DNA from 3 places in the Clostridium sp. HBUAS56017 genome. Region 1 is predicted to be linked to each of the others. Evidence: riboswitches for the same ligand, from Rfam matches in the RefSeq annotation. Region 1 holds a riboswitch; each other region holds the start of a gene.

The links. A riboswitch is a leader RNA that binds a small molecule or an ion and turns the genes downstream of it on or off. The one in region 1 is predicted to bind thiamine pyrophosphate.
Region 2: linked by a shared signal. The riboswitch ahead of thiC (phosphomethylpyrimidine synthase ThiC) and the one ahead of thiS (sulfur carrier protein ThiS) in region 1 are both predicted to bind thiamine pyrophosphate.
Region 3: linked by a shared signal. The riboswitch ahead of thiT (energy-coupled thiamine transporter ThiT) and the one ahead of thiS (sulfur carrier protein ThiS) in region 1 are both predicted to bind thiamine pyrophosphate.

The regions. Positions count from the first base shown of each region.
Region 1 is NZ_SULK01000006.1:19,542-22,726, forward strand. It holds gene thiH (2-iminoacetate synthase ThiH) at 1-27, opposite strand, end outside; gene FAY47_RS07190 (thiazole synthase) at 41-805, opposite strand; gene thiF (sulfur carrier protein ThiS adenylyltransferase ThiF) at 823-1,626, opposite strand; gene thiS (sulfur carrier protein ThiS) at 1,631-1,825, opposite strand; TPP riboswitch at 1,919-2,030, opposite strand; gene FAY47_RS07205 (diaminopimelate decarboxylase) at 2,081-3,185, opposite strand, start outside.
Region 2 is NZ_SULK01000032.1:7,165-10,349, forward strand. It holds gene thiC (phosphomethylpyrimidine synthase ThiC) at 4-1,311, opposite strand; TPP riboswitch at 1,390-1,491, opposite strand; gene FAY47_RS18495 (PLP-dependent aminotransferase family protein) at 1,790-3,130, shown strand.
Region 3 is NZ_SULK01000016.1:30,162-33,346, reverse strand. It holds gene FAY47_RS13940 (DUF3048 domain-containing protein) at 1-117, shown strand, start outside; gene FAY47_RS13935 (DegV family protein) at 276-1,118, shown strand; gene FAY47_RS13930 (PadR family transcriptional regulator) at 1,127-1,561, shown strand; gene FAY47_RS13925 (hypothetical protein) at 1,622-1,825, shown strand; TPP riboswitch at 1,856-1,954, shown strand; gene thiT (energy-coupled thiamine transporter ThiT) at 2,003-2,668, shown strand; gene FAY47_RS13915 (ferredoxin) at 2,711-2,899, opposite strand; gene FAY47_RS13910 (Mrp/NBP35 family ATP-binding protein) at 2,962-3,185, opposite strand, start outside.

The DNA.
Region 1 (3,185 bases):
TTCTTTTATATATTCATATACACTCATATTTTCCACCTCTTTAACCTAAAAATCCTGTTAAAGGAGATGATGCATTGCCCTTTGTACTTTCTGCTCCAAGACCAGCTAGGTATGCTTCTCTTCCTGCTTCTACAGCCTTTTTAAATGCCTTAGCCATAGCTATAGGATCTTTAGCTGATGAAAGTGCAGTGTTTACTAGAACTGCTGAAGCTCCCATCTCCATAGCAAGTGCTGCATCTGAAGGTCGACCTATACCAGCATCAACTATTATAGGTGTATCTATTTCATCTATCATAATTTCTATAAGTTCTTTTGTTCTTATTCCTCTATTACTTCCAATTGGTGCACCTAATGGCATTACTGCCGCTGCCCCTGCCTCTGCCATCCGCTTACCCATCATTAAGTCTGGATTCATATATGGTAAAACATTAAATCCTTCCTTTACTAATACCTCAGTAGCCTTAAGAGTTTCTAAATTATCTGGCATTAAATATTTGGTATCTGAAATAACCTCTATTTTAATCCAATTACCACATCCCATAGCTTTAGCTATTCTTGCTATTCTAATAGCTTCTTCTGCATTTCTAGCTCCTGATGTATTTGGAAGTAATATTATATCTTTTGGTATATATTCTATTATATTTTCCTCTTTGTTATCTAGGTCAACTCTTCTTACAGCCATAGTAACTATATTTGTGCCTGATTCCTTAACTACATCTGGAAGTATTTTATTATTTCCATACTTTCCTGTACCAACTAATAACCTTGAACTAAGTTCCTGCTTGCCTAATATAAATTTATTCATTTCTACTCCCCCAATATTTATACTTCTATCTCATTTAATAATAGTCTTAGTACTGTGTTTGCCTCATGGTTAGCTACAATTCCAACCCTAGGAGCCATAAGCCCTTCATTTATCCCTGCTTCATGAATTCTATCTCCGCAAATATATAATCTGTCATTTATTTTTTTAGTATATATAATGTTATTGGAATAAAATCCCGCCATACCTGAGGCTGATATAATTTTAGTTTTTTTGAAATTCTTTAATATTTCTCCTACTAGAAGAGCTTTATATACTGCATTATCAAAAGCTTCAACTACTATATCAAATCCATTAAAAATATCCTTAATATTATCTTTCTCAACTTTTAAATCTAACACTTCTACTTCTATAAAAGGATTAATCTCTGTAAGAATTTCCTTTAATGCATATACCTTTTTCATTCCTATATGCTTTATATAGTATTGTTGCCTGTTTAGATTACTTGGTTCCACTACATCAAAGTCTATAACCTTTATATGTCCAACTCCAATTCTTGCTAAAGATATAGCTACATTAGAGCCTAACCCTCCAGCTCCTGCTATAGCTACTTTTCCTCTTTTTAAAGTTTCATGAACCTTAGGAGTATGACGACTTGCCATTAATGCTTCAAGTTCCTCCTTTTTTGGCATTTCTCCTTTTTTTATAAAGCAGATTCTATCACCTTCTTGTACATTAATATCATCTTTTATAGGGAATCCATTTAATATAACAATATCAGCATTTTTTTTAAATTCATCTCTAAGCTCATAAACCGAAGCCTTATCAACAACTCTTTCCTTTTCGTTTATTAATACTTTCATTAATTTAGCCTCCTCCAACAAAGCTTATTACTTCCATAACATTACTATCTTTAAGTACTATATTTACAAAGTCTTCTTTAGTTATAATAGCTCCATCTAATTCAACTATTACTTTTTCCTTATTTATTGTAAGTTCATCTAAAAACTTATCTAATGTTTTTTCTTCCTTTAGTTCAAACTCTTTTCCATTAACCTTCATTTATTTCGCACCTCCTTCTTCACCTTAGGAATTCAGCTATAAAAAAAGACTTGCCATAATAGGCAAGTCTAAAATTTTAAATCTATGAAGAATACATAGTATTCACTGCTTCCCTACGATGGTACTAACCACATCAGGTTCAAGGGTCTCAATTCTAACAGAATATCTCTCAGCTAACTTATAGTCAGCACCCCTAGCCTTATTATTAAATTTTCCAATTTTTATATTACAACTTCAAGTAATTTTTGTCAAATTTTAAAAATCTAAAGTTGCAAAATAATCTTCTGGAGTTTCTGCTCTTCTAATAAGCTTAGTAGATCCATCTTCCTTAAGTAGGATTTCAGCAGATTTTAATTTACCATTATAATTATATCCCATGGCAAATCCATGAGCACCAGTATCATGAATAACAAGTATATCTCCCTTATCAATCTTTGGAAGCTTTCTATCAACTGCAAATTTATCGTTATTTTCACACAATGATCCTACTACATCATAAACATAATCACAAGGTTCATTTTCTTTGCCCATTACAGTTATATGATGATATGCTCCATACATTGCTGGTCTCATTAAGTTAACTGCACATGCATCAACACCTATATATTCTTTATATATATGTTTTTCATGAACTGCAGTTGTAACAAGGTGTCCATAAGGCCCAAGCATAAAACGTCCAAGTTCTGTATATATAGCCACATCTCCCATACCTGCTGGAACTAATATTTCTTCGTATGCTTTTCTTACACCTTCACCTATTGCAATAATATCGTTTGGTTCCTTATCTGGAGTATATGGAATTCCTACTCCTCCTGAAAGATTAATAAACCCTATATGTACGCCTGTTTCTTCCTTTAATTCAACTGCAACTTTAAAAAGAATCTTTGCAAGCTCTGGATAATATTCATTAGTAACTGTATTACTTGCTAAAAATGAATGCATTCCAAATTCTTCAGCTCCTAATTCTTTTAATCTTAAGAAAGCCTCTGTCATTTGTTCTCTAGTTAATCCATATTTAGCATCACCTGGATCGTCCATTATAGTTGTTCCAAGGGCAAACTTTCCTCCTGGATTATATCTACAAGATATTATTTTAGGAATATCTGCTACTTCTCTTAAAAAGTCAATATGAGTTATATCATCTAAATTAATAGTAGCATTTAATTTACGTGCATATTGAAATTCTTCAGCTGGAGTATTATTTGATGAAAACATAATATCATCACCAAGGAACCCACATTTTTCTGACATCATAAGTTCAGTTAAAGAAGAACAGTCCATTCCACATCCTTCTTCTTGTAAAATCTTAAGCAGATGTGGATTTGGAGTTGCCTTTACAGCAAAATACTCTTTAAAACCT
Region 2 (3,185 bases), on a different contig from region 1:
ATATTAATCTCTAAGTATATTTAAATCTTCTCCACTAAGAATCTTCTTCATTGTCCTCATAGAACACATTTTTCCACACATTGTGCATGATTCTTCATCATGTGGTTGTGATTCGGCTCTATATCTTCTTGCCTTTTCACCGTCAATAGCTAAGCTAAACATAGCTTCCCAATCTAAATCAGCTCTTGCTTTACTCATAGCATTATCTAAATCTCTTGCCCCTTTAACTCCTTTAGCTATATCTGCTGCATGAGCTGCAATCTTTGAAGCTATAATACCTTCCTTCATATCTTGTAAATCTGGTAATCTTAAATGTTCCGCTGGAGTAACATAACATAAAAAATCAGCTCCATAAGTAGCAGCAATAGCTCCTCCAATTGCTGATGTTATATGATCATACCCTGGTGCTATATCTGTAACTAATGGTCCTAAAACATAAAATGGTGCTCCATGACATAACTTCTTTTCTAATAACATATTAGCTTGTATTTCATTAAGTGCCATATGTCCAGGTCCTTCGATTATAATTTGTACATTTTTTTCCCAAGCTCTCTTTGTAAGTTCTCCTAAAGTAATAAGTTCCTTTATTTGACTAGCATCAGTGGAATCATTAATTGACCCTGGTCTTAATGCATCTCCCAAAGATATAGTCATATCATATTTAGAACAAATATCTAAAAGTTTATCAAAATGCTCATAAAACGGATTTTCTTTGTTATTTAACTCCATCCATGCAAACAATAACGAACCACCTCTTGACACTACACTAGTTAATCTATCATTTCTCTTTACTGTTTCAACAGCTTCTCTGTTAAGCCCTGCATGTATTGTTATAAAGTCAACCCCATCTTGACCATGCTTATCTACCACATCTAAAAATTCTTCAGCAGTTATATCTTTTAATTCTTTATCATAAAAACCTACGGCATCATATATTGGTACAGTTCCAAGCATTGCTGTAGACATCTCTACTATTTTTCTTCTCATGCCTTCAGTTTTCCCATAATTAGACAAATCCATTATAGCTTCTGCTTTCATTTCAAGAGCTACTCTTACTTTCTCTAATTCTTTATCACATTCTGGGCAATCTTTTGAAATTCCAAGATTAACATTAATTTTAGTTTTAAGCCCCTGCCCTACACCTTCAGGACTAAGCGTTTTATGATTTTTATTTGCTGGAATTGCTACCTTTCCTTCTGCAACTAAATTTCTCAATTCTCCTGCATCCATATTTTCTTTTTTTGCTACTATTTCCATTTCTCTTGTAATGATGCCTTTTCTAGCTGCATCCATTTGTGTTGTGTAATTCATAAATGAATCCTCCTCATTTTTTTCTCTATAAAAAAAAGCTTGCCAAAGCAAGCTTAAAATTACTACACAAATAATATAGTTAAATTAATATTGCTTCCCTCCGATGGCATTATCCATATCAGGTTACAAGGGTTAGGATTTTACTCCCTCTCAGCCAAATTGGCACCCCTAGCAAGTTTTCTTTATATTAATCTGATTATACTATTATTCCCTCTTCATTTCAATACATCATAAAACAATACAATTTCACTACTAACCCCCTTTAAGTCCGCATTTTACCAGCATATTCTTCAGAATATTACCATACAAGAATATTTATTCTTCAGAATATGTTCATTTTTTACCTTTATTAAAAACTTAATATTCAAATGATTACTTCACTATTATGAGATAAAACATTCTTTTGTTCATGAACATATTGTAGAAAATTAAATTATACTGTGATATTCTGAATTTATATGGATAGGAGGTATTAAACTTGAAAAGTATATATATGATAATTGCGGATGATATTAATGAATCTATACAAAAAGGCGAATTAAAACCTGGGGCAAAATTACCATCTATCAGAACTTTAACCAATAAATATAACTGTTCAAAAAATTCAGTTATAAAGGCCTATGAAACATTAAAAAATAATCATGTAATTTATTCTTCCCCTAAAAGTGGCTTTTTTATAGCTGAAACTTTAGATAGAGGTCAATTCAAAAGAGATACTATTAATTTTCACAGTGGAAATACCGTTATAGGCAATATGAATACAGAAGATTTAAAACACTGCCTAAAATGGGCTAGTGACATATATAAAAATTATTCTTTAGAAAGTGGCGTTTATGGTATTGACTCTTTAAGAGATAAATTGGCTACCCATCTTTCTAATTATCAAATATTTACCTCGAGAGATAATATTTTTATTAATATGGGTGTCTGTCAAACCTTAAGTACACTAAATGCTTTAGAATTTCCAAATAAAAAGACAACTATTTTGATAGAACAACCTACATATGCTATGTATATGGAAGGTCTAAAAAATAGTGATACACATGTAATAGGAATAGAAAGAGATGAAAATGGCATCGATCTCAAAGAATTAGAAAGGATATTTAAGGAAGAAAGTATTAAATTTTTCTATGTTATTCCACAGCATCATAATCCTTTAGGAACTACTTTAAGCAAAAATCAAAGAAAATCAATAGCTAAACTTGCTAAGAAATATGATGTATATATAGTTGAAGATGATTATTTTTCATGTATAGACGAAAATAAAAATTATGACCCTATATTCTCATATTCTGACCGTAAACACGTATTTTATATTAGTAGTTTCTCTAAAATTATGCCTTGGATGAGAATAGGATTTATAGTTTGCCCAACTTCTTTGATTGAAGCTCTTAGAAAATGTATGCATAAAATTCATTTTTTTTCATACCCTACAGCATCTCTATTATCACAAGCAACTTTAGAAATCTATCTTCAAAGCAAGCTACTTTATAAGCATACTTCATTAATAACCGCTGATTTAAAGAATAAATATAATGTTTTAAATGAAAACTTAAAATCTTTAGAATCTCTTGGTGTTGAAGTAGTTAAAGAACACTCTGGTTTTTATTGCTATCTAAAGCTTCCTGAATTGGTTAATGAAGATATATTAGTAAAGGAATTAGAAAAATCTAAAGTCATAGTTGGCCACGGGAAAAGATTTTATTTTGACGATAAATTCTATAAGAAAGGCATTAGGCTTAGCATTGCAAGTGTCAGTGACAATGATATTATAAAAGGAATTTCCATAATTGAAGAAAAGCTAAAAATGTTCATATGAAAAAGCCTTTAAATAAACTAAAAACTCTTTACTATTTAACAATACAAAAATACAT
Region 3 (3,185 bases), on a different contig from region 1:
TCAAGAACTATATTATATGACAAATCAGGAAACAAGGTTCCCCTTTCTCCTGGAAAAACAATTTGGCATATAGTTGATAAAAAAAATGATATATCCATAGGAACTCCTTCTAAATGATAATATTGCAGAAAACTAGCTAAATGTTGGGCTAACTATACTTTCCATTATGGAAGTCAGGTAGTCCAATATTTTTATTGCCTAACATTATCACTTCTGATATAGTTAACATTATCACTATTGATAATAATTTTGTTACATATATTGGAGGTATTACTATGCAGAAGATCGCAATAATAACCGATAGCGGATCTGATTTATCATCAGATTTACTAAAAGAACATAATATATTTTCCCTTCCTTTTAGAATTATATATTCTGATAATGAATATGAAGATGGAGTAAGTATAACACCATATGAACTATATGACTCATTAGAAAAAGAAATACCTACTACTTCTTTGCCTTGTATGAAGAAAATAGAGAGTATATTAACTAACCTTGAAGAAGAAGGCTATACACATGTTATTGCTATACATATATCAAGTGCTCTTTCTGGTACAAGTAATTCTGTTAGATTGGCTTTAGAAGACCACCCTAACCTAACAAGTTATGTTTATGACTCTAAAACATTAAGCATGGCACAAGGCTCTATTGTATTATCAGCTTCAAAGCTTGTTAAAGAAGGAAAAACCTTTGAAGAAATTATATCACTGCTTCCAACTTACCGAAAAAGTGTACATACCTATTTCACATTGAATACACTTGAATATCTAAAAAAAGGCGGAAGAATAGGAAGAGTTGCTGGAACAATTGGAGAACTTCTAAATTTAAAACCAATAGTTTTTGTTGGAGATGACGGTATTTATCAAACATATGCTAAAGCTAGAGGCCGTAAACAATCTATAAATAAATTAAAGGAAATTGTAGAAGGCTATTTAAACAAAAACAAATGCAACATTTGGATTATCGAAGGAAATGCTATCGAGGAAAGTAATGCCATTCTTAATGCTTTAAAAACAAATGAAAATATAAATGAAATTTCCACTGCCACTGTAGGCCCTGCATTAGGAGTCCACACTGGTCCTGGATTATTAGGCTTCATTATAGAAGAACTCTAAATCTAATCATGAATGAAAAGGATCTTAAAGCCGAGGAGAAACGATTATATGAAGAATATAAACAAAAACTTGCTGATTTAAAAAAAATAAAAAAAGAAAATGAAGCCGTAGGGCAGGTTTTTACAAAAGGATTGCTTCCAATTTATATTCTTTATATCTTAAGTTTAAATCCGTCAAATGGAAATGATATATCTCATAAAATAGGTGAAAAAACTAATGGACTATGGGTGCCTAGTACTGGTGGAATATACCCTATTTTAAAGAAACTAGAGAAACAAGGAGATATTATAGGCGAGTGGAACGATCCAAAGAAAAAGTTTCAAAAAATATATACATTAACTAAAGAAGGAAGAATCAATTTTGAAAGCAAAAAAAAATTATTAAAATCTAAAATTGAAGAATCCTTAGAGGTTTTCAAAATTATTTATAATGATCTTTATTAGATATACTTAGGTATATCTTTTTCTTTTATAGCCATCCTATTATATAGGAGGTACATATAAATGAAAGCAATAATTATTGATAAAAACAGTATTGATGCATATGTTTCCCTTGAAGATGGAAGAATAACATCAATTCCTTTAAATCAAATATCTAACTTCAATATAGGAGATACCATCAATATCCCTAATGAAAATATAGTATGTAGTCCAACTGCCCCAAATTCGTCTAGCATGGTTGTCAATAAATTAATTGACTTTTTCTAATGCAAGACATAAAATAAAAGCAGAAATGAAAATATCTGCTAGGGGTGCCTAAAGGCTGAGAAATGTATATCGTTAACCCTTGTACCTGATCTGGTTAATACCAGCGTAGGAAAGCAATTATAATTATTATATTATTAAGCTTTAGGCCTTCTAGCAGAATTACTAGGAGGTTTTTTTATGAATTTTTTAAGCGATTGGTCGGATAGACTAAGAAACTATTTTACTGGTTTTTCTGATAAATCACAAACACTTATTAATAATCCAAGTTTATTTATTGGATTAATCGGATTAGCAATAATTATTGTTGCCTTAATTAGATTTAAAAAAGTAAAACTTGATGCTAAAATGATTAGCCGTATAGGAATAGCTTTAGCTTTAGCTTGCGTGCTACAAGTATTTAGAATATATCACTTTCCTATGGGTGGAAGCGTCACCCTTGGAGGAATGGTTCCTATTTTATTAATTGCCTTTATTTACGGTCCTGAAATAGGGATGCTAACTGGATTTTTATATGGTCTTTTAAATTTATTCCTTGATCCATATTTTGTTCATCCAGTTCAAATTTTATTTGATTATCCATTACCATCTTTAGCAATAGGATTAGCAGGATATTTAAGAGATAAACCTATTCCAGCCACAATAATGGCGTTTGTCGTAAAATTTGTTTGTCACTTTATATCAGGAGTAGTATTCTTCTCATCAGATGCTCTATCTGCCGGAATGCACCCATGGATATACTCTGCAGTTGTAAATGGTCCAATGGTAGCTGCTGATGCAATAATCTGTGTTATAGTAATCGCTTTACTTCCATTAAATATATTTTTAAAAGAAGCAAAAGCTTGATATTAAAAAAGAACCTTTATTAAAGGTTCTTTTTTAATATCATTATTCACATTCTATAGCATCAACAGGGCAACTAGATTCTGCATCTTTAGCTGCATCTTCAACATTTGCTGGAACTGTATCAACAATTGCGTGTGCTTTTCCATCATCCCCCAATTGAAATACCTCTTCACATATTGATGGACATAATCCACATCCAACGCAAGCTTCTTGATCTACTTTTGCTTTCATATTTAATTCCCCTTCCTTTAGAATACTTTCATAAAGTATTATCTCCAAAGAAATGAAAATTATTAATATAGCCCTTCAAAGATTAATGAATATAAAGAATTACTTAATACATACTCTTCAGCTTTGCCTTCTTCTAAAGCTTCTGTAAATTCTAAATCAATAGGTAATTCCCCTATTAAAGGAATTCCTAGATAATCAGCATGTTCTTCTGCTGATTTCTTACTAAATACATGCACCTTCTTCTCGCAGCCAGTACACACTATGTAAGACATATTTTCTACTACCC